DNA from 3 places in the Pseudomonas sp. NyZ201 genome. Region 3 is predicted to be linked to each of the others. Evidence: riboswitches for the same ligand, from Rfam matches in the RefSeq annotation. Region 3 holds a riboswitch; each other region holds the start of a gene.
The links. Region 3 has a riboswitch for cobalamin ahead of ACPFMA_RS15155 (CbtB domain-containing protein). Riboswitches for the same ligand answer to the same signal wherever they lie in the genome.
Positions count from the first base shown of each region.

Region 1: it holds a riboswitch for cobalamin, as region 3 does, so the genes downstream of both, cobO (cob(I)yrinic acid a,c-diamide adenosyltransferase) here and ACPFMA_RS15155 (CbtB domain-containing protein) in region 3, are expected to answer to the same signal.
Region 2: it holds a riboswitch for cobalamin, as region 3 does, so the genes downstream of both, ACPFMA_RS18730 (TonB-dependent receptor plug domain-containing protein) here and ACPFMA_RS15155 (CbtB domain-containing protein) in region 3, are expected to answer to the same signal.

Region 1 covers NZ_CP187557.1:1,511,563-1,519,056, reverse strand. Annotated here, with positions in the region: gene cobD (threonine-phosphate decarboxylase CobD) at 1-896, opposite strand, end outside; gene cbiB (adenosylcobinamide-phosphate synthase CbiB) at 889-1,797, opposite strand; gene bluB (5,6-dimethylbenzimidazole synthase) at 1,794-2,444, opposite strand; gene ACPFMA_RS06990 (cobyrinate a,c-diamide synthase) at 2,441-3,736, opposite strand; gene cobO (cob(I)yrinic acid a,c-diamide adenosyltransferase) at 3,733-4,344, opposite strand; cobalamin riboswitch at 4,462-4,671, opposite strand; gene ACPFMA_RS06980 (hypothetical protein) at 4,830-5,408, shown strand; gene ACPFMA_RS06975 (PQQ-dependent sugar dehydrogenase) at 5,504-6,820, shown strand; gene ACPFMA_RS06970 (NlpC/P60 family protein) at 6,928-7,467, opposite strand.
Region 2 covers NZ_CP187557.1:4,217,443-4,224,936, reverse strand. Annotated here, with positions in the region: gene ctlX (citrulline utilization hydrolase CtlX) at 1-576, opposite strand, end outside; gene ACPFMA_RS18740 (ABC transporter substrate-binding protein) at 710-1,627, opposite strand; gene ACPFMA_RS18735 ((2Fe-2S) ferredoxin domain-containing protein) at 1,624-1,974, opposite strand; gene ACPFMA_RS18730 (TonB-dependent receptor plug domain-containing protein) at 2,115-4,049, opposite strand; cobalamin riboswitch at 4,168-4,369, opposite strand; gene folD (bifunctional methylenetetrahydrofolate dehydrogenase/methenyltetrahydrofolate cyclohydrolase FolD) at 4,462-5,316, opposite strand; tRNA gene ACPFMA_RS18720 (tRNA-Arg) at 5,597-5,673, shown strand; tRNA gene ACPFMA_RS18715 (tRNA-His) at 5,717-5,792, shown strand; tRNA gene ACPFMA_RS18710 (tRNA-Leu) at 5,846-5,930, shown strand; tRNA gene ACPFMA_RS18705 (tRNA-His) at 6,003-6,078, shown strand; gene ACPFMA_RS18700 (hypothetical protein) at 6,266-6,508, opposite strand; gene ACPFMA_RS18695 (DUF6388 family protein) at 6,846-7,151, shown strand; gene tig (trigger factor) at 7,377-7,494, shown strand, end outside.
Region 3 covers NZ_CP187557.1:3,410,376-3,417,869, forward strand. Annotated here, with positions in the region: gene ACPFMA_RS15140 (ATP-binding protein) at 1-976, opposite strand, end outside; gene cobN (cobaltochelatase subunit CobN) at 978-4,739, opposite strand; gene cobW (cobalamin biosynthesis protein CobW) at 4,743-5,813, opposite strand; cobalamin riboswitch at 5,908-6,108, opposite strand; cobalamin riboswitch at 6,165-6,383, shown strand; gene ACPFMA_RS15155 (CbtB domain-containing protein) at 6,481-6,669, shown strand; gene ACPFMA_RS15160 (CbtA family protein) at 6,679-7,374, shown strand; gene ACPFMA_RS15165 (cobalamin biosynthesis protein) at 7,374-7,494, shown strand, end outside.

The sequences.
Region 1 (7,494 bases), 1.9 Mb from region 3:
TCGAACAGGCGCAGGAGAATGCCGCGCCGCGCCATGAAATCGTGGAACAGCGCCGCCTGGTCGTGGCGCAGGTACTGGAACAGGTCACAGCCACCGGCGGGCGCCAGGCCGGCGGACGCCAGCAAGGCGGCGAGACGGGCGCTGGCGGTGGCGCAGCGTTCGGTCTGCACGCGCTGGCTTTCACTGTCGGCGAAGCTCGCCTGCCCGAGGACCCGGGTCGGCCCGCTGATCGACCAAGGCCCCAGCTCTTCCGCCAGGGCGCGCAACAGCGCCGTTTCGGCCAGCACGAAACCGAGGCGCACCCCGGCCAGGCCGAAGAACTTGCCGAACGAACGCAGCACGATCAGCCCCGGCCGCTGGCTGAACGCCGCAATACTGTGGGCCGGGGTGTTGTCCATGAAGGCTTCGTCCACCAGCAGCCAGCCACCCCGCCGGGCCAGGCGCTCATGCCAGCCAAGCAGGGTTTCCGGGCCGAACAGACGTCCGGTGGGGTTGTTCGGATTGACCAGCACCAGCACGTCGAGATCATCCAGCCGCGCCTCGACCTGATCTTCGCCCAGTTCCGACAGATGATGCCCGGCCCGGCGCCAGGCAGCGGCATGCTCGGCATAGCACGGCGAAACCACACCGACGTTGCCTCGCGCCCGCAAGCGCGGCAGGGCCTGGATCGCCGCCTGGGAACCGGCCACCGGCAGCAGTGTGCTGACGCCGTAGTAGGCAGCGGCGGCCTGCTCCAGACCATCATCGGTCTCCGGCAGGCGTGCCCAGGCGCGCAAGGGAATTTCGGGAACCGGGAAGGCCCAGGGCGCGATGCCGCTGGACAGGTCCAGCCAGTCCTTACGGGGGATACCGTAGTGTTCGATCGCCCGCAGCAGGCGGCCACCGTGTTCAAGCATAGAATTCCGCTCCCAGGCACAGCAGCAGCAACCACAGCCACACGCCCTTGCAGACCAGTTGCCAGCCGCGTTCGATGGCGCCGGCGTCCGCTGGCGGGCCTTCGCCTAGTTGCGGGCGTTCGTGCAGCTCGCCGTGATAGACAGCCGAACCACCCAGTTCGACACCCAGCGCACCGGCGCCGGAAGCCATCACCGGCCCCGCATTCGGGCTGTCCCACTTCGGGCCCTGCTGGCGCCAGCACTTCAGCGCCAGACGGGTTTTGCCGAGCAGCGCGTAGGTCAGCGCCACCAGCCGCGCCGGCACATAGTTGAGGACATCGTCGATCCGCGCCGCCGCCCAGCCGAAGCGTTCGAAACGCTCGTTGCGGTAACCCCACATGGCGTCCAGGGTGTTGCTCAGGCGATAGAGCACCACGCCCGGCGCGCCGGCGATGACGAACCAGAACAGCGCAGCGAATACCGCATCGCTGCCATTCTCCAGCACCGATTCGGTGGCAGCGCGGGCCACGGCGGTCTCATCGAGTTCGGCGGTTTCCCGGCTGACCAGGTAGCCGACCCGCTTGCGCGCCTCGTCCAGGTCGCCGCCGCGCAGGGCATCGGCCACCGGCTGCACATGCTCGCCAAGGCTGCGCAGGCCAAGGGCGCAGTACAGCGCGAGAATCTCCACCAGCCAGCCGATATAAGGCAACCAGGACAACGCGGTCGCCAGCAGGGTCAACGGAATCACCGCAAGGAACCAGGCCGTGACGCCATGACTGCGCCAGCCGCGCCCGCCGGAATTGAAGCGTTGTTCCAGGCGCCCGGCGAAACGGCCGAAGGCCACCAGCGGATGCCAGCGCCGCGGCTCGCCCAGCAGCGCATCCAGCGCCACCCCGGCCACGGTCAGCAAGGCCACACTCATTCGGCTTCTCCCCATTGGTTTTCAAACAGCATGTCGGCCAGCGGCCGGGGCGTGGTCCAGCCTTCCAGCGCGAGCATAGGCGCCGGATAGAACTCATGGACCGGGCCGAGGCAGAGTATCGCCAGGGGCTTGGCCCCGGCGGGCATGTGCAGCAGGTCGGCCAGGGCCTGCGGATCGAACAGCGACACCCAGCCCATGCCCAGGCCTTCGGCGCGGGCGGCCAGCCAGAGATTCTGGATCGCGCAGGACAGCGAGGCCAGGTCCATCTCCGGCAGGGTGCGGCGGCCAAAGATATGTGCCTCGCGCTTGTCCATCAGCGCCGCCACCAGCAGTTCGGCGCAATCGTTGATGCCTTCCACCTTGAGTTGCATGAACTCGTCGGAGCGCTGGCCGAGGGCCTCGGCGGTGCGCAGGCGCTCGTCCTCGACCAGGGCCTGGATACGCTGGCGCAACGCGCGCTGGGTGATGCGGATAAAACGCCAGGGCTGCATCAGGCCGACGCTGGGTGCCTGGTGCGCCGCCTCGAGCAGGCGCGCAAGGAGCTCCGGCGCCACCTCGCCACCACTGAAATGACGCATATCGCGACGTTCGCCAATGGCCCGGTAGATGGCCGCTCGCTCGGCCTCGCTGTAGGCGTGCTCGTTCATGGCGCCAGCAGCACCGCCAGCGCAGCGGGGTTGGACGGAAAGTAGAAGTGCACGTAGGAGGCCGTCAGCCGGCCGATACGGTACACCGCTTCCGCGCCGCGCCCGCCATTGGGGCTCTGGCCCCGGGCGATGGGCTCCAGTGCGGTGCTGGTCAGGGAATGGTGATAGGTATGGCCGCGCAGCGTGCCTTCCGGCAATTCCACGCTCTGCAATGCCAGGGCGGCAAGGCGCTTCTGCATGTTCGCCTCGCCCGGCAGGAGGCCGGCCAGTTCGGCCCGTTCGCCGGCGACATCGGTCAGGGCTTCGAGCAGGTAAAGCATGCCACCGCATTCGGCCAGCAGCGGCTTGCCGGCCTGGTGATGGGCACGGATCGCCGCCAGCATCGGTGCGTTGGCGGCCAGGGCATGGTGATGCAACTCCGGATAGCCGCCCGGCAGGTACAGGCTTTCGGCGTCCGGCAGTTCGCCATCATGGATCGGCGAGAAGAAGCGCAGCTCGGCGCCCATCTCCCGCAGCAGGTCGAGGCTGGCGCCATAGGTGAAGGCAAAGGCTTCGTCACGAGCCACGGCGATGCGCACGCCTTCCAGCATGGGCTCGATAGGCCGGGGAGCGGGCTGCTCGAAGGCCACGGGCGGCGGCAAGGAGGACTGGCAACTATCACCCAGGGCCTTGGCAGCAGCGTCGAGGCGCAGGTCGAGGTCGGTCAGTTCGCTGGCCTGGACCAGGCCGAGGTGGCGACTCGGCAACTCGATCCCGGTTTCCCGGGACAGGCCGCCGTACCAGCGCAAGCCTTCGGTCAGGCTGCCTTCGAGCAGTTGTGCATGGCGCAGCGAGCCAACCCGGTTGGCGAGCACGCCGGCAAAGGGCAGGTCGGGCTGATAACGGGCCAGGCCCAGTGCCAGGGCGCCGAAGGTCTGGGCCATGGCGGTACCGTCGATCACCGCCAGTACCGGCACGCCGAAGTGACGGGCGAGGTCGGCGCTGGACGGCGTGCCGTCGAACAACCCCATCACCCCTTCGATCAGGATCAGGTCGGCCTCGCCCGCCGCTTCCCAGAGCAGGCGCCGGCTTTCCTCGGCACCGACCATCCACAGGTCGAGCTGGTACACCGGGGCACCGCTGGCCCGTTCGAGGATCATCGGGTCGAGAAAGTCCGGGCCGCACTTGAACACGCGGACCTTGCGCCCCTGGTTGCGATGCAAGCGGGCCAGGGCGGCAGTGACGGTGGTCTTGCCCTGGCCGGAAGCCGGCGCGGCGATCAGCACCGCCGGGCAATGCCGGGTGTCGCTCATAGTTCGACGCCCTTCTGCGCGCGGATGCCGGCCTGGAACGCGTGCTTGACCATGCCCATCTCGGTGACCGTATCGGCCAGCTCGATCATTTCGTCCTTGGCGCCGCGACCAGTAACGATCACATGCTGCATCGGCGGGCGGGCCTGGAGGTCGGCGAGCACGCTGTCGAGGTCGAGGTAGCCGTGCTTGAGGGCGATATTCAGTTCATCGAGCACGACGAAACCGATCTGCGGGTCGCGCAACAGTTGTCGGGACACTTCCCAGGCAGCCTCGGCAGCGGCGATATCGCGCTGGCGGTCCTGGGTTTCCCAGGTGAACCCCTCACCCATGACGTGATAGCGCACCTGCTCGGGAAAGCGCCGGAAGAACAGTTCCTCGCCGGTGGCATTGCGCCCCTTGATGAACTGCACCACGCCGCATTGCATTCCGTGGCCCATGGCCCGGGCGAGCATGCCGAAGGCCGAGCTGCTCTTGCCCTTGCCGTTGCCACTGAGCACCAGCAGCAGGCCGCATTCGTTGGGGGCATTGGCGATACGCTCGTCGATCACCGCCTTCTTGCGCTGCATGCGCGCCAGGTGGCGTTGGTCACGTTCGGGGGATTCGCTCATCGGGGGTCTCCGCGGGCCACTGACGCCAAGCGGCGACAGCTGAGGGGATGGGGGCACGGAGGGACGCGCTGGCACCGGGCGCAAGGGCCCGGAGAACCGCGCACCACCCGCCGTGGTGCCGTTGACTGTTTGCAGGCCGGTCTCCGGGCTCACGAGCGGATCGCCGGGCGATCCTGACCGGGCGCCTTCCCGGGTTCGAACACCCAGTGGCCATGCGCGGTCTTGACTCGATTTACCGTTGCGGGGGCAGCGCCGGAGTCGCACCGGCTTCCCTGTTTCACCCGGTCGACCTTGCAGTCACGGGGCACCTGAAACACGTCGCGAAGGTTAGAGGGTTGGGCCCGGAGCGTCAATTGGAGACACCCATCACATTGCGACCAACGGCGCAACTTTCACGTTGTGCCACACTCCAAGCCAGTGATATCACATTGCCATGATTTTTCGCTGTAGCTGTAGCTCGTACAACAATGACCAAGGAGAGCAGCATGCAAGGCCTGATCATCAATAATCCTCGCCTGGAGTTCCTGCGTCCGGCACTTGAACGCTGGGGCGAATGCATCGAACGTTTCAACCAGACCCTGGGCGACAACGAAGGTCCGTACTGGCAAGGGATGCAAGGCAACCTGGGGCTGTTTTCGGCGGCGCTCTGGCAGGCCGAGCTGGTGACCTTGCAGGGTTACCAGAGCAAGAAACAGCGGGATGACGGCGACCGCGCCGCGCACTGCGACCTGCTGATCGCCAGCAAGGATGAATCCGCCTACCTGCACGCCCAGCAGCGCTGGCCCAGGGTCGGACGCCTGGACCTGGACGGGGCGCTGCAGGAGACGGCCACGCAGGCCAAGGCCATCGCCTATCCGAGCCAGTTGAAGATCGCGGCACTGTTCGTCAGCCCGAGCAAGCTGGGGCAGCATGCCAGCCCGGAGGAGTTGCAGGACCTGGTGGACGATCTGCAAAAGCACACCGCCTGTGCGATTGCCTGGTGTTTTCCGTATGGGTATCGCAAGTTGCATGACGAGGTGGGGCAGTACTATCCGGGAGTGGCGCTGCTCCTGAAGCAGGCCTGAAATACTTTGGGCTGCCTTGGAGCGGTCCCCGGTAATTGAACCTCCCTGCATGATTCAATCTCTGACTTCTTAGGATCTTCCCAAGGAGTCAGACCATGCCCACCCTGCGCCTCGCCATCCTGCTGGCCATCACCACCGGCCTGACCGCCTGCGGCGAATCCGCCCGCCTCCAGGTCACGGATGGCAGCGGCCCTTCGCCGCAATTGCCGGAGCCGAACAAGACCCTGATCCCCACGGTGAACATCGCCCCGGCGGTGGGCTGGCCCGACGGCAGCACGCCCAAGGCGGCCCAGGGCACGCGGGTGGCCGCGTTCGCCGATGGCCTGGACCATCCGCGCTGGCTGTATGTCCTGCCCAACGGCGACGTACTGGTGGCGGAAACCAACGCGCCGGAGAAGCCCGAGGACAGCAAGGGCATCCGCGGCTGGGTGATGAAGAAGGTCATGGCCAAGGCCGGCGCCGGGGTGCCCAGCGCCAACCGCATCACCCTGCTGCGCGATGCTGACAAGGATGGCGTGGCGGAAACCCGCACGGTATTCCTCAAGGATCTCAATTCACCCTTCGGCATGGCCCTGGTCGGCAATGACCTGTACGTTGCCGATACCGACCGCCTGCTGCGCTTCAAGTACCAGGAGGGCGCCACCTCGCTGAATGGCACCGGCGAGCCGGTCACCGAGTTGCCGGGCGGGCCGCTGAACCACCACTGGACCAAGAACGTGATCGCCAGCAAGGACGGCAGCAAGCTCTACGTCACCGTCGGCTCCAACAGCAACGTGGCCGAGAACGGCATGGACAAGGAAGAAGGACGTGCGGCGATCTGGGAAGTGGACCCGGCCACCGGCCAGCACCGGATCTTCGCTTCCGGCCTGCGCAACCCCAACGGCCTGGCCTGGGAGCCGCACAGCGGACAGCTATGGACCGCCGTGAACGAACGCGACGAGATCGGCAGTGACCTGGTACCGGACTACATCACCTCGGTGCAGGATGGAGCCTTCTATGGCTGGCCCTACAGCTATTACGGCCAGCACGTGGATGTGCGGGTAGACCCGCAGGATCCCAACCTGGTGGCCAAGGCCATCGCCCCCGACTATGCGGTCGGCCCCCATACCGCCTCGCTGGGCCTGGCCTTCGCCGAGGCCGGGGCACTGCCGCCGCCGTTCGACCAGGGTGCGTTCATCGGCCAGCATGGCTCGTGGAACCGCAAGCCGCACAGTGGCTACAAGGTTCTTTTCGTGCCGTTCAATAGCGAAGGCAAACCTGCGGGTAAACCGGTGGACCTGCTGACGGGCTTCTTGAACGAAGAGGGCAAGGCCATGGGCAGGCCCGTGGGCGTGGTCACTGACCAGAGGGGTGGAGTGCTGGTGGCGGATGATGTGGGGAATGTGGTGTGGCGGGTGAGCAGGACGAACTAACGGGCGTACGCGGACCTTGTAGGAGCGGGTTCACCCGCGATGACGTCGGTGAATTCACCACCGCATCGCGGGTGAACCCGCTCCCACAAGGTCCGCGTACGCCCTTCCTACGGGTTATGTGCCAGATGTGCAGGCGCCATCAACACCCGCTTCGCATTCAGGTAAGACTTCTGCCAGTAGTTGTTCGACAGATAATCCAGCCGCACCGTCCCACCGGTGGATGGAGCATGCACGAAGCGCCCTTCCCCGACGTAGATGCCAGCGTGGTTCACCTGGCTCGCACCGTTCGTCGCAAAGAACACCACATCCCCCGATTGCAGCGCATCACGCTGAACGTCCGGAGCACGCATGACGATCATCTCGCGGGTCGAACGTGGCAGGGAAATACCTGCCGCATCGCGGTAGACATAACCGATCAGGCCACTGCAATCGAAGCCGGAATCCGGCGTATTGCCGCCCCAGCGATAGGGCGTGCCGACCAGGCCAAGGGCGCGGAAAAGCACGTCCTCAGCGGCTGGCGAGTAGCTGATCTGGGCAGGAACATAGGCCGGCTGGACCACCGGGGCCGGGGTCGGAGCCTGGCTGGAGCAGGCACCGAGCAGTGCTGCCAGGGACAATACCGCTGAACGCGCCATCATCGTCTTCATCAGAACATCCTGTCTGAAGGAGCCCGG
Region 2 (7,494 bases), 810 kb from region 3:
GCTCATCATCACGTTGCTGTGGTAGATCGGTGCCTGCTGGCGATCGACGGCGTGGAACACGCAAAGGCGATAATCGAGGCGTTCGGCGAACTCGCGCAGGGCCTCGCCGTGGGTGCGCCCGGAGTGGCAGGCATAACTGATGCGGTGTTCGCGGTCGAGAACCATGCTGCCGGTACCTTCGAGGAAGATATCCGCTTGCTCCAGCGGGCTGAGGTCGATGGTGGTACGAATGGCGAAGCGTTCGTCGAGTGCACGCAGCACGCCCTTGTCCCGTTCCAGGCGGCGGTTGCGGCCTTCCATCGGGTAGAGCACCAGGCTGCCGTCGGCGTGGCTGCTCCACCAGTTGTTGGGAAAGATCGAGTCCGGGGTATGGGGTGCCGGGGTGTCCTGCACCACCAGCACTTCGACGCCGTGCTGGCGCAGGGTATCGACATAGCCGTCGAACTCCTCCAGCGCTTTGTCTTGAGCGCTGTCGGCGTCCAGCAGCGGTTTCTGGAAATGGTTGTCGCGGGCGGTATCCGGGTTGAAGGCGAATCGCGCCGGGCGGATCATCAGGACCGTATTTGTTGTTTGCATCGGGCACGCATCCAGGTGTTGGCGATGCGGACATTGTCCTCCCGATGGCGCTGCAATCCCGGCTGAAGCCTATGAAGTGCCCAGCCGGGAAAGCTGAAAGCGGCGATTTTGCAGCCGAATCGGCTGTCGGTTATCAGTGGTTGATCCTTGCCAGTTCACGGGCCAGGTGCAGGGCCGTGCGGGCACTGTGTTCGCCGGCGACCAGATGGGTGAACGGCACGTCGATCATGCGCTTTTCCCTGACCGCCCGCAGGCGGGAAAGGGCCGGGTGACCGGCCAGGTACGCGCGTTTGGCAGCGGCGGTGGACCAGACGGCATCTGCCAGCAGCAGGACATCCGGGTCCAGTTGCAGCAGGGTTTCGGCGTCCACGGTGACGCGCCTCAGGTCGAGGTCGGCGAGGACGTTGCGCCCGCCGGCGCTGGCGATCAGCTCGCTGACGAAACCCTGCTTGCCTTCGCTGTCGAGACCGCGTGTTTCGCTGTCCAGGTAGAAGACCTTGAGTGCCGGGTGCCCGTCGGCGAGCTGCTGCGCTGCCTTCAGGTCGGCATGCTGCCGGGCGATCAGGCGTTCGGCCTGGGGCACACGGCCAAGTAGCCGGCCGAGGGTGCGCAGGTCCTGTTCGATGGCCTGGAAACCGCTTGCCTCGGGTTTTGCCGGGCAGGCATTTTCCAGCAGGTAGCTGGCGATGCCGTGGCGGGCCAGGTCGCGACGCGGGCCGACGCCGTCGCGGAAGGCGCTTTGAAAACCACCGATCACCAGATCGTAGCGTCCGGCATACAACACTTCCGGCGAGGGATATTTGTGCGACAACAGCGGCACGCCGCGATAGTGATTGGCGGCCAGGGCGCTGGCGTCGTCATCTATATAGCTCACCGCCGCCAGGGCCGGACCGGCTTCCAGGGCCAGGACCATGTCGGCTGCGTGCTGGTTGAGGGCGAGGATGCGCTGGGGCGGTGACTGGCGCAGGGCCCAGTCTTCGCCGCAGTTGCGGTAGTCGAGGGCCTGGGCGCTGGTGCCCAGCAGCAGGGCGAGCCAGAGGCTGTGTTTCATTGGGTACCTCGCTCGAGCAGCAGGTCCTTGACCGGTTGCCCGCCGACCAGATGCTCGCGGGCAAAGCGCCGGGCGTCCTCGTGGCTGGCGATGCGGTACCAGCAACGGTCCGGATAGACCGTGGCGATAGGCCCGAGGTTGCAGGGGAACTGGCAATGGGTACGGGTCAGCAGCACGCCGTTTTTCGTCTCGATCCGGTCGGCGGCGAGCAGCTCGTTGCGTACCGTCTTCCACACCTTCAGCGCCCCGCGCAGGGTACAGCGCGGGCCGGTGCAGAGCATGACGTGGCGGGCATGTTCGGGGATATGCGACCAGTCGGGGTGGGTGGGTATGTCCTGTTCGTTCATGGTGTTTCCTTGGTAAAGCATCGCTGGCAAGCCAGCTCCCACAGGTTCAGCACAAAGTTTGAGACCTGTGCAGTACCTGTGGGAGCTGGCTTGTCGGACCGCCGCACCGCAGCGATGAGGCCATCAGTCACAGCACAAAATCAGAAGCTGTAGGTGTACCGCGCTTCAGCCGTAAACGGCCTTCCCAGGTTCCCCACCCGACGCGACCCGCTGTCCATGCTGGTGGTGTAGTCCCGGTCCAGCAGGTTCTCCAGCAACAGGGCCAGGCGATGCTGGCGCTGGAGATCGAGATACCGATAAGCGTCGGCATCCACCACGCTGTAGTGCCCGTAGTCGATCCCCCGCGGGCTTTCCACGCTGCCGATATAGCGGATCGCCGCACCGGCGCCCCACATACGGTCGGCGGACTCGTAGCCGACCCGGCTGCGGGCGAAGAACCCGGGGATGTTGTTGATGGTGGCGCCGTTACGCGATTCGCTCAGGTTGCGCGTCATGTCCGCCTGCAGCTGCCAGCGATCGTCGAGCTGCACCTTGCCGTCGAGCTCGAAGCCGCGCACGGTGATTTCGCCGTCGCCGTTGACCCATTGGGTATCGACGAGAGTGATCAGGTCCTCGATGCGCCGATGGAACAGCGTAGCGCTGACACTCCATGGCTGGCCGTCGAGCAGGTTGCTGTAGTCCAGGCCCAGTTCGGCGTTGCGGCTTTTCTCCGGCTTGAGGTTGGGGTTGCCCATCTCGTCGCCGGGCTCGTTGACGTACAACTGCTCGGCGTTGGGCAACTTGTAGGCCGAGCCGAACTGGCCGCGCAGCTTGAGGTTGTCGGTCAGGTCGTACAGCGAGGTGAACATGCCCACGGTGGCGCTGTCGCCACCGCTCAGGTGCTCGCGGCGCACACCGATGCTGGGATGCCAGTCGGGCAGGGCGGCAATCTCGGGGCGCAGTTGCAGATAGAGGGCGTGGGCCTCGGCCTGGTTCTGGTCGATCTTCAAGACATCGTCCTTGCCCTTGAACCACTGGTTGTCGCTGCCGAACACCAGGGTGTGGCCGCCGGGCAGCACGGCTTCTCCCTCGGCCTGCACGCCCCAGTCGCTGAAGCCCCAGTAGTCGTTGTGGTTCTTCACTTCGATGCCGCCGACGCTGGTGTTGTAGACCCGGTTGTAGCGGGTGTCCCAGTCGTTCATGTGGCCTTTGACGAAGTAGCTGAAGTGCTCGTTCAGATGCTGCTGGAAGGTGGCCGTGGCGATCTGCTGGACACGGTCGTTGGTGGTGTTGCGGTTGGCATCGGGGCGCAGGAAGTCGAGGCTGGCCGCGCTGTACTGATAGAACAGTTCCAGGCGGCTGTCGTCGCCGAAACCCTGGGTGGCCTTGGCCCCGAAGGTGTTGACCTCGTAGCTGCGCTTGCGGTCGCTGACCGTTGCGCTGATGGCGCTGCTGCGGTAGGGCTGGTAGCCCTCGGAAATGTTGTGGCTGACATAGGCCAGCAGGCCAAGGTCGCCGAAGCCGTTGCTGAAGATTCGCTCGATACGGGCATCGCCATTGCGTCCGGCGAAGCTGTCCACGCCCAGGTTGACTTGGCCCGAGGCCTCCCGGGACCGCGCATTGCGCGTAACGATATTGATCACTCCGGACACCGCCTGAGTGCCGAACAACAGGCTCTGGCCGCCCTTGAGCACCTCGATGCGTTCGATGGCCGCGGCGGGCAGGGTATCGATGTAGATGCCGCCGTAGAGGCGATTGTTCAGGCGCACACCGTCGAGCATGATCAGGGTGTCGTCGTTGCGCCCGCCCAGCAGCGAATAGGTGCCGTAGTCGAAAGGCCCCTGCTTGGGCGCAACATACAGGCCGGGGACGAACATCTGCAGGACGCGGGTGATATCGGCGCTGGGGCCGGCGCGTTCGATCTGCTCGCGCTCCACCACTTCGATCTTGCTGCCATAGCGGGCCATCTGCGCGATGGTGTCGGATTCCACCGCAGGTGCCGAGACGATTTGCCGATCGAGTTCCAGCGTCGTCGCAAGGGCGCCGCCGTTGCCGCCGAGCAGGCAGCCGATCAGGGGGATGTACCGTGTATTCATTGACTTCTCGAAAAGGACTTTTCGGGAAGCGCACAGGAGGGAGCTGGCGAGCGCGCGCCAGTCTACCGGCTCGTGCCCGCCCACCGCAGGTTTGCCAAATGACTGACGCATCCGTTCTTCAGTCGTGATGCTCCAGGCCGGTCTCCGGGCTTGCGGGTATCGAAGCGCTTCGCCTTCCCATGCGTCTGCACAGTGGCCTGTTGAATGCTTCACTCGCTTACCGTTGCGGGGGCAGCGCCGGACTTGTCCTCAAGGACGCACCGGCTTCCCGTTTCACCTGCCGCGCGGCGGCGGCAGACACCTGAAACGGGCGGCATCTGACCATCGGGATGACCGTTCGTCAACCTGCGCTTTTCGCCCGGGCATAAAAAACGGCACCGCGCGGGGTGCCGTTTTCATTCGCGCGGGCAGGTTACTTGTGCAGTTCTTCCGCGGCGTACAGGGTGTTTTCCAGCAGGCAGGCGCGGGTCATCGGGCCCACGCCGCCCGGCACCGGAGTGATCCAGCCGGCGCGGGGCAGGGCGGTCTCGTAGACCACGTCGCCGACCAGCTTGCCATCTTCCTGGCGATTGATGCCGACGTCGATGACGATGGCGCCTTCCTTGATCCATTCACCCTTGACCAAGCCCGGCTTGCCGGCAGCCACCACCACCAGGTCGGCACGGCCGACGTGGCCGGCGAGGTCCTTGGTGAAGCGATGGGTAACGGTGACGGTGCAGCCGGCCAGCAGCAGTTCCATGGCCATCGGGCGACCGACGATGTTGGAAGCGCCGACAACCACGGCGTTCATGCCGTAGAGGTCCTGCCCGGTGCTTTGCAGCAGGGTCATGATGCCTTTCGGGGTGCACGGGCGGAGCAGCGGAATGCGCTGGGCCAGGCGGCCGATGTTGTAGGGGTGGAAACCGTCGACGTCCTTGTCCGGGCGGATGCGCTCCAGCAGCAGGGAGGCGTCGAGGTGGGCCGGCAACGGCAGTTGCAGGAGGATGCCGTCGATGTTCGCGTCGTCGTTGAGGCGATCGATCAGGTCGGTCAGTTCCTGCTGGCTGGTGCTGCTGGGCAGGTCGAAGGCTTGCGAGATGAAGCCGACTTCCTCGCAGTCCTTGCGCTTGTGCGAAACGTAGACTTGGGAAGCCGGGTCGGTGCCAACCAGGATCACCGCCAGGCCGGGGGTGCGCAGCCCTTGCTGGCGACGTTCAACGACACGTTGGGCGATCTGCTGGCGCAGGCTGGCGGCGATCGCCTTGCCGTCGATAAGTTGTGCAGTCATGACGGGTGATTAACCATCGAGAGAAAAAAAGAGCGCGCATTCTCTCATGAGCCGCGCGCAGGGCAAAGGCGCTTGGTCCGGCAAATAGCCTAAGCCCTTCAATAAAATGAATTTTTTTGAGAAATCTGTTGACGCTATTTCAGTGCGTCTATAAGATGCGCCTCACTTGTCGGGCAGGGCCTAGCACTGGTTAGCAAGGTCGGGCAGAATAAGCGGATTTTGGCTTGTTCGGTACGGCCGAAAGTTAATTTGTAATCGCAAGCGAAAGCAGATTAAATGTGCGCCCGTAGCTCAGCTGGATAGAGCATCCGCCTTCTAAGCGGATGGTCGCAGGTTCGAGTCCTGCCGGGTGCGCCAATCAAAGGCAGCTTTGGCACAAGTAAAAGCAGCATGCAATATGGTGGGCGTAGCTCAGTTGGTAGAGCGCAGGATTGTGATTCCTGTGGTCGAGGGTTCGATTCCCTTCGTCCACCCCATATTCCAGAAGGCGCCTGATGAAAGTCTGGCGCCTTTGCTTTAAATGCTTCACGCGGACGTGGTGAAATTGGTAGACACACTGGATTTAGGTTCCAGCGGCGCAAGCTGTAAGAGTTCGAGTCTCTTCGTCCGCACCATTCAAGCTTTTCCCGTCGCACGTTGAAGCGGGAATGCCGGCAACACCGCGCTGAGAAGCGCGTACAGCTATGGTGGGCGTAGCTCAGTTGGTAGAGCGCAGGATTGTGATTCCTGTGGTCGAGGGTTCGATTCCCTTCGTCCACCCCATATTTTGAAAGGCGCCTGGTGAATAACCAGGCGCCTTTTTCTTTTTTTGGGGCGGAGGCGTGTGGGGCGGGTTCGAGATCATTCGGTCAGCCTGGCCATTTCATCGCTGGTCAAGCCGAGGTTTTCTTTGAGGCGAGCTAATTCTGCCGATGACGGCGGTGTGTAATGCTCCATGGTGGCCCCGGGGTCAGGTAAACAGATATTTGACTGTAAGCGCGGTGATTGCTGCCACCGATCCCACCAGGGCTGAAGCGATGGCCAGCGGGTACCAGAAAGTCTCGCGTGTAAGCTTGCGCGACTCTGCCGCAAGTTTCGCGCTTTCGGCGGCGAGCTTGCCGGTCTCAGCGCTCAGCTTGACTGTTTCGGCCATGAGCTTGGCGATCTCGGCGTGAATCTTTTCGGCTTCGGTGCTCATGTCGGCTGTGGTCATCGATTCATCCTTCCGGGAGGCGGGTCGTGCGGCACGCGCTGCTCTTGAAAAAGAGCATGTGCCCCAAAGGTGTGTGGCGCAAGCTGGTTGAACCTTCAGGATGCGGCTTGATCCGTGCTGGGTATTTTGCCTTTGGTTCCCCAGTGAGGGTCAAATCGGTACTCAATCCAAACGTTTCGGGGCTACGGCACATGGCCACTGGTGATGATCGGTGCGGTCCGAACTCGCTGGCGGGTGTCCTTCCGTTGGTGTGGGATGGCTGGTAACGCTCGAATAAAAGCTGATAGATTTCAGGGGGTTGATCAAGTGCCAGTGCCCTGGCAAGCAGGTAGTGAAGATGATTGCTAAAGAGTCCCGTCAGGCAGTTGCGCTGGAGCGCTTCGCCCAGGCCAACCCGCAGTTGCTGGCGGAAATCGCTGTGTTGAGCGACGTCGAGCAGCGGCAGCAGATCCAGTGGGCGTTCGAGGATGAGGCGCAGGCGCAGGGTATCGAGCCCTGGGAGTTGACGCTGCGGCTTGTCGCGGAGTCGCCTGAGGAGCTGCAGGTCATGCGTCTGGAGGTTCATCGCGAGGTGGCCGAGGCGCTGGGCATGAGTTGGGAAGAGTACTGCGACTTCAACGAGATCGACGGTCTCTCCGGCTGATCGCGGGTGGCTTGTCGATTGCTTTTCGGGTGGTGCAATGGCTCTGTCTCGCAGGTTGCAGTGCTGCGCTGGCGCCGCCCGGGCTTTTCTGAAAAATATTGAGAGCCGATGCTGTCCGTCTCCGGGTCGAACAGGGTGACTTCTGGTGTCTGAGCTACTAGAATGCTTGCCCTTGATTCTGGAGTCGGGTATCGCCGGCTAACGTCTGTGCAACGAGGAATATTCATGCAAGTTTCTGTTGAAAATACTTCCGCTCTCGAGCGTCGTATGACCATCGCCGTTCCGGCAGAGCGCGTCGAGACCGAAGTCAACAAGCGTCTGCAACAGACTGCCCGTCGCGCCA
Region 3 (7,494 bases):
GCACCTCGCGCCGTGGCCCTGTCGCGACCGGCTGCGCCGGCATTTCACCCCATTGCCCGGCTGGCATTGCCTGGTTCTGCTGCGGCTGGCCAGCCTGCGGTACCGGTGGCTGAGCGTCAGCGGGCGATTGCTGGCGACGGTGGCGCAAGGCGAACTCGGCCACCGCCTCGATATCCGCGTCCTCGATTCGCTCGCCGCCACGCCAGGCAGCATGGGCCCGGGCGGCCCGCCACCAGACCAGGTCGGCACGCAGGCCGTCCACCCCTGCCGCGAAGCAACGCTCGGTGATCAGCGCCAGCGAACGGTCATCCAGTTCGATGCTTGCCAGGCGCTGGCGGGCATCCTGGCAGCGCTGGCGCAGCGCCGCCTGGGCCGGCGCCCATTGAGCAACGAAGCCCGCAGGGTCGCTATCGAACGCCAGGCGCCGACGCAGGATCTGCCCCCTGGCCTCGGGCACGGGTTGCCCGTGCAGCGCCACATTGAGGCCGAAGCGATCGAGCAATTGCGGGCGCAACTCGCCTTCTTCCGGGTTCATCGTGCCGATCAGCACGAAGCGTGCGCTGTGCCGGTGGGACAGGCCATCGCGCTCGATGCGGTTGGTGCCGCTGGCCGCGACGTCCAGCAACAGGTCCACCAGATGGTCGGGCAGCAGGTTGACCTCGTCGACATACAACACGCCGCCGTCGGCCTTGGCCAGTACACCCGGGGAAAACTGCACGCGGCCCTGGCCCAGCGCGGCATCCAGGTCCAGGGTACCGACCAGGCGCTCTTCGCTGGCGCCCAGCGGCAAGGTCACGAACGGCCCCTCGCCAAGCAGGTCGGCCAGGCCGCGAGCCAGGGTGCTCTTGGCCATGCCGCGCGGTCCCTCGATCAGCACACCACCGATCTTCGGGTCGATGGCGGTCAGGCACAGGGCCAGTTTCAGGTCCTCGGCGCCGACCACCGCAGCCAGGGGAAAATGCACGGGTTCAGTCATTTCAAGCCTCTTCCTCGCCATCCAGCAGCTGTTGTTCAAGCGCCTCGCGATAAGCCCCCGGGTCCTGCCAGAGGCCACGCTGCTGGGCCTCGACCAGGCGCTCGGTGATATCGCGCAAGGCTTCGGGATTATGCTGCTGGACGAATTCTCGGGTCGCCGGGTCGAGCACATAGGCATCGGCCAGCGCCTGGTAATGGTGATCGTCGATCAGGTGGGTGGTGGCATCGAAGGCGAACAGGTTGTCCACCGTCGCCGCCAGTTCGAAGGCGCCCTTGTAGCCATGGCGCTTGACCCCGTCGATCCACTTGGGATTGAGCGCGCGGGCACGGATCACCCGGTTCAGTTCTTCCTTGAGGGTGCGGATGCGCGGGCGCTCCGGCTGGCTGTGATCGCCGTGATAGCTGGCGACGCCCTGCCCGCCGAGGCTTTCCACCGCCGCGAGCATGCCGCCCTGGAACTGGTAGTAGTCGTTGGAATCGAGCAGGTCGTGCTCGTGGTTATCCTGGTTCTGCACCACGGCCTGCACCTGGCTCAGGCGTCGGGCGAACGGCGCCCGTGCCTCGGTACCGTCATCGGCGCCACCGTAGGCATAGCCGCCGTGATTGAGGTAGACCTCGGCGAGGTCCTCGCGGCTGTGCCACAGGCGTCCGTCGATGGCGTTCTGCACCCCCGCTCCGTAGGCGCCGGGCTTGGCGCCGAACACCCGCCAGCCGGCCTGGCGCCGCGCCTGCTCTGCGTCCAGGCCGCTGGCGAGCAGTTCGGCGTGCTCGCTGCGCACCCGCGCCGCCAGGGGGTTCATGTCGTCCGGCTCGTCCAGCGCCGCCACCGCCTGTACCGCCGCGTCGAACAGTTTGATGAGATTGCCGAAGGCATCGCGGAAGAAGCCGGAGACGCGCAGGGTCACGTCCACCCGAGGGCGGTCCAGCAGGCTCAGCGGCAGGATCTCGAAATCGTCGACCCGGTGACTGCCCGCCGCCCATACCGGACGCACGCCCATCAGGGCCATGGCCTGGGCGATATCGTCACCGCCGGTGCGCATGGTCGCCGTGCCCCAGACCGACAGGCCAAGCTGGCGCAGATGGTCGCCGTGATCCTGCAGGTGACGTTCGAGAATCAGGCTGGCCGAAGTGAAGCCCAGGCGCCAGGCGGTGGCCGTGGGCAGGTTGCGCACATCGACGGTATAGAAGTTGCGCCCGGTGGGCAGCACATCGAGACGCCCGCGGCTCGGCGCACCGCTGGGGCCTGCGGGGACGAAACGCCCTTCGAGGGCCGACAGTACGCCGTGCATTTCCGCCTCGCCGCAGGCGTCCAGTTGCGGCGCAACACGCTCGGCCAGCGCCTCCAGCACCGCGCGCACATCGTTCCACTGCGCGTCGTCCGGCACCGCCGGCTCGCCGGCAAGGGTCTGCTCGATCAAGCGTGCCGAAAGCATTTCCAGACGCTCGCGGGTATCCCCCGCCGTGCGCCACGGCGCGTCGTCGAGGTTCGCCAGCCATTGTGGTCGGGGCCCGTGCCAGGGCTCGCCCAGCTCGCAGTCCAGCGGATCGAAGCCCAGCGCCAGGGCGCGGGCCAGCGCCCGCGGCAGGCTGGCGTTGGCTCCGCGACCGTCGCCACGGGCTACCCGCAGCAGTGCCGCCAGGGTATCGATGCGCAGCCGGCCCGTGGGCGACTCGCCGAACACATGCAGGCCGTCGCGAATCTGCGATTCCTTGAGGTCGCACAGGTAGGTATCCAGGCGCGGCAGCCACACTGCGGCATCGTCCAGCGCGCCGTCCAGTTGCAGCTCGCGGTCGATATGGTTGTCGCGCACCAGTTGCAGGATCTCCTTCTGCAACTCCACGGCACGTCGCGGGTCCAGCAACTGCGCCTCGTAGTATTCGTCGGCCAGGCGCTCCAGGTTGCGCAACGGCCCGTAGGTCTCGGCACGGGTCAGCGGCGGCATCAAATGATCGATGATCACCGCCTGGGTACGACGCTTGGCCTGGGCGCCCTCACCCGGATCGTTGACGATGAACGGGTAGATATTCGGCAGCGGCCCGATCAGTGCATCCGGCCAGCAGCCCGCCGACAGCCCGACGCCCTTGCCCGGCAGCCACTCCAGGTTGCCATGTTTGCCGACATGGATCAGCGCATCGGCGGCAAAGCCATGGCGCAGCCAGAAATAGAAGGCCAGGTAGCCATGGGGCGGGACCAGGTCGGGATCGTGATAGACCGCACTCTGGTCGAGTTGATAACCCCGCGCCGGCTGGATGCCGACAAAGGTCAGGCCCAGGCGCAGGCCGGCAATCATCATCCGCCCGCCACGGAACATCGGGTCCGCCGAGGGTTCGCCCCAGCGCTCGCGCACCGCCCGCTGGTTGGCCTCGGGCAACTGCGCGAAGGCCGCCAGGTAGTCATCCAGGGCCATGCTTTGCATGCACGGGCGCTGGTCGAGGCTGTCGAGGTCGTTGCTGACGCCACCGAGCAGGTCGTGGATCAGCCGGGTGCCGCTGTCCGGCAGCTCGCCCACCGGGTAATCCTGCTGTTTCAGGGCACGCAGGATATTCAGCGCCGCTGCCGGGGTATCCAGGCCGACACCGTTGCCGATGCGGCCATCCCGGGTCGGGTAGTTAGCCAGTACCAGGGCCACGCGCTTCTGCCGGTTGGGCAGGCGCGCCAGCGCGCACCAGCGCCGCGCAAGCTCCGCAACGAAGTCCATGCGCTCGGGCTGCGGCCGGTAGCAGACCACATCGGACTGGCTGCGCTCGCTGCGCCAGGCCAGGTCCTTGAAGCTGATCGGTCGGGTGATGATGCGCCCGTCCAGTTCCGGCAAAGCGATGTGCATGGCCAGGTCGCGGGCGCCGAGGCCTTGCTCGCTGGCCTGCCAGCCGGGTTCGTTGTCCTGGGCGCAGATCGCCTGCAGCACCGGGATATCGCGGCGGAACGGGCGCAGGTGCGGCTGTTCCGGGCTCGACTGGGCGAAACCGGTGGTGTTGATGATCAACGCCGCATCGGTTTCGTCCAGCCAGTCCTCGACCTGGGCCAGGCAGCCGGCCTCCTTCAGGCTGGCCACGGCGATCGGCAGCGGATTCAGCCCGGTGTTTTCCAGCCGCTGGCACAACACATCGATAAAACCGGTGTTGGCCGCTTGCAGATGGGAGCGATAGAACAGGATCGGCACAACGGGTCGCCCGGCGTGCCAATCGGCGCGCCAGTGGGCCATTCCGGCCTCGGCATGACGCGGGTGATACAGGCTGGTACGCGGCAGTTGCCGTGGTTCGTCCCAGGGGTAATCGCGCCCCAGCCAGGAACTGGCGAGGCAGTTGAACAGGTTCAGGGCATTGGCCTTGCCGCCCTGGCGCAGGAAGTGCCAGAGGCGCTCGGCCTGCTCGGCTGCGACGTTGCCCAGGCTGCTCAGCTCCGGGTCCGGGCGATCGTCACCCGGGACCAGGATGAGCTTCACGCCACGGGTCGCCAGTTCGACAAGCTGCTCGACGCCATAGCGCCAATAGCCGATGCCGCCGTGCAGCGACACCAGGATCACCCTGGCGTGGCGCAACACCTGGTCGACGTAGAGGTCGACCGAGGCGTGGTTCTGTACCTGCATGGGGTTGGCCAGGCGCAGGCTGGGGTAATCCTCCGGCAGCTCGCGGGCGGCTTCCGCCAGCAACGCCAGGTGCGAATCACCGCTGCAGAGAATCACCAGTTCGGCCGGGGTCTGGCCGAGGTCGGCAATGCTGTCGTCCGGCACGAAGCCGCCGGGCTGGGTCCGCAGCAGGTGCATGGATCAGGCGCCCAGGGCCGCGCGCAGCCGCGCTTCGAGGGCCGAGGCATCGAGGTCCTGGCCAATCAGCACCAGGCGGGTGATGCGCGCTTCGTCGCTGCGCCAGGCGCGGTCGAAATGCTTGTCGAAACGGCTGCCCACGCCCTGGATCAGCAGGCGCATCGGCTTGCCCGGAATCGCCGCGAAGCCCTTGACGCGCAGGATGCCGGTCTCGCTGACCAGTTGGGTCAAGGCGTCGAGCAGTAGGCTTTCGTCGGCTTCCGGCAGGTCGAGGGAGATGGAGTCGAAGGCGTCGTGGTCGTGATCGTCGTGGTCATCGTCGCCGTCATGGTGCGAATCATGGTGGGTGCGGCGGCCGTCGATATGGGCCTCGGACTCGGCCCCCAGGCCCAGCAGCACGTCCAGCGGCAGCACGCCCTTGCTCGCTTCGACCACCTTGACCGCGGGCGGCAGCTCTTCCTCGACCTCGGTACGCACGGCGGCCAGGGCTTCAGGGGCGATCTGGTCGCACTTGTTGAGAATCACCAGGTCGGCGCTGGCCAGTTGGTCGGCGAACAGCTCGTGCAGTGGCGATTCGTGGTCCAGGTTCGGGTCAAGCTTGCGCTGGGCATCGACCTGGTCGGGGAAGGCGGCGAAGGTGCCGGCGGCCACGGCCGGGCTGTCGACCACGGTGATCACCGCATCGACGGTGCAGGCATTGCGGATTTCCGGCCACTGGAACGCCTGGACCAGCGGTTTGGGCAAGGCAAGGCCGCTGGTTTCGATGAGGATCTGGTCCAGGTCGCCACGGCGCGCCACCAGCTCGCGCATCACCGGGAAGAACTCTTCCTGCACCGTGCAGCACAGGCAGCCGTTGGCCAGTTCGTAGACGCGGCCGTTGGCCTCTTCCTCGGTGCAACCGATGCTGCATTGCTTGAGGATTTCGCCATCGATGCCCAGCTCGCCGAACTCGTTGACGATCACCGCGATACGGCGGCCATTGGCGTTGTCGAGCATATGGCGCAGCAAGGTGGTCTTGCCCGAGCCGAGGAAGCCGGTGACGATGGTAACGGGAAGTTTGGCCAGTGTTTTCATGTCGGATGCCCTTGGCAGCATGGCGGGCATGGGGACGGAGGCCAGGCACCGTGCGGTCTGGACGCGTTCGCCACCGGATCACCCCGCCCGGTTAATGTGGAATCTGGTCGAGGCAGGTCTCCTGGCTTGCATTGTGTCCTCGGGACGCCATCGACGCCTTCCCGCCTTATATAACCGGCAGTGGCAATGGTCGGTGGGCTCAACGCCTACAGTTGCGGGGGCAGCCGCGGCTTCGGCACCGCGTTCCCGTCTTAGCTCCGACCCGTGTCGGAGAACCTCGAACCGGCAAGGCTACGCAGTGCCCGGAGGGCGGTCAACCGCTGTATTGACGGATGTCAACGCGCGTGATTTCCTAACGCAATTCGTTTGGGTGCCTTTTTATTGCAAAAGGTGAAACGGGAAACCGGTGCGCGGTGGTCTTCAAGACCGTGGCAAGTCCGGTGCTGCCCCCGCAACGGTAATCGAGGAAAACGTCTGATCCACTGTGCCAGCAGTCCGGCATGGGAAGGAGACGCCCAGGCCCATGGCCCCTTGAAAGCCCGGAGACCGGCCCACGACCGATTTGACCAAACCCGCGGTGGGCGGGCGACGTTGCACTCCTGGACTTCCATGCCCCGGAGTTCTTCGCGCTTGCCTGTTGCCACGACAACTGCAAAAGGAAAGCGCCATGCCCGTCACCACCACCGCCAGTCACGCCAGCACTACCTCCACCACCCTCAGCCAACGCGTCGTCGCTGCCGTCAGCGCCTCGGTACTGGGCCTGTGCCTGGTCTATTTCGCCGGCTTCTCGCATATCGAAGCGGTGCACAACGCCGCCCACGATACCCGCCACAGCGCCGCCTTCCCTTGCCACTGAGGTCGCATCATGTTCACTCGCATTGCCCGTACCGCGGGCTTTACCGGGCTGCTCGCGGCCTTGCTGCTGACCGTGCTGCAAAGCTTCTGGGTCGCGCCGCTGATTCTCCAGGCGGAAACCTACGAGGGCTCTGCACCGGCTGCCGCCCATGAGCACGAGCATGCCGACGCCGCCGCTGGCGAAAGCCATCACCACGACGCCGAAGCCTGGTCGCCGGAAGATGGCTGGCAGCGCGTGCTGTCCACCACCGGCGGCAACCTGGTGGTCGCGGTAGGCTTCGCCTTGTTGCTGGCGGGCATGTACACCCTGCGCAGTCCACGCAGCATCGGTGCCGGCGCGCTTTGGGGCCTGGGCGGGTTCGCCGTGTTCTGCCTGGCGCCGAACCTCGGCCTGCCACCGGAACTGCCCGGCACTGCGGCCGCAGACCTGGCCCAGCGCCAGTTCTGGTGGGTTGGCACCGCCGCTGCCACCGCTGTCGGCCTGGCACTGATGGTGTTTGCCGGCAACTGGGTGCTGAAAATCGCCGGTCTGATTCTGCTGGCAATTCCCCATGTGATCGGCGCGCCGCAGCCGGAAGTGCATGAAAGCCTGGCGCCGGAAGCCCTGGAATCGCAGTTCATTGTCGCTTCGTTGCTGACCAATGCCGGTTTCTGGCTGGCCCTGGGCCTGATCAGCGCCTGGCTGTACCGGCGGCAGTCCGCCTGATGGCCGTCCCGCCCGGCGTAGCGTCGCTGTACGCCGGGCTGGGTTGCCGGCGTGGCGCTCCGGCCAGCGAACTGGCCGGGTTGCTGCGCGATGTCATGCAGTCGCGCAACCTGCCTTTCG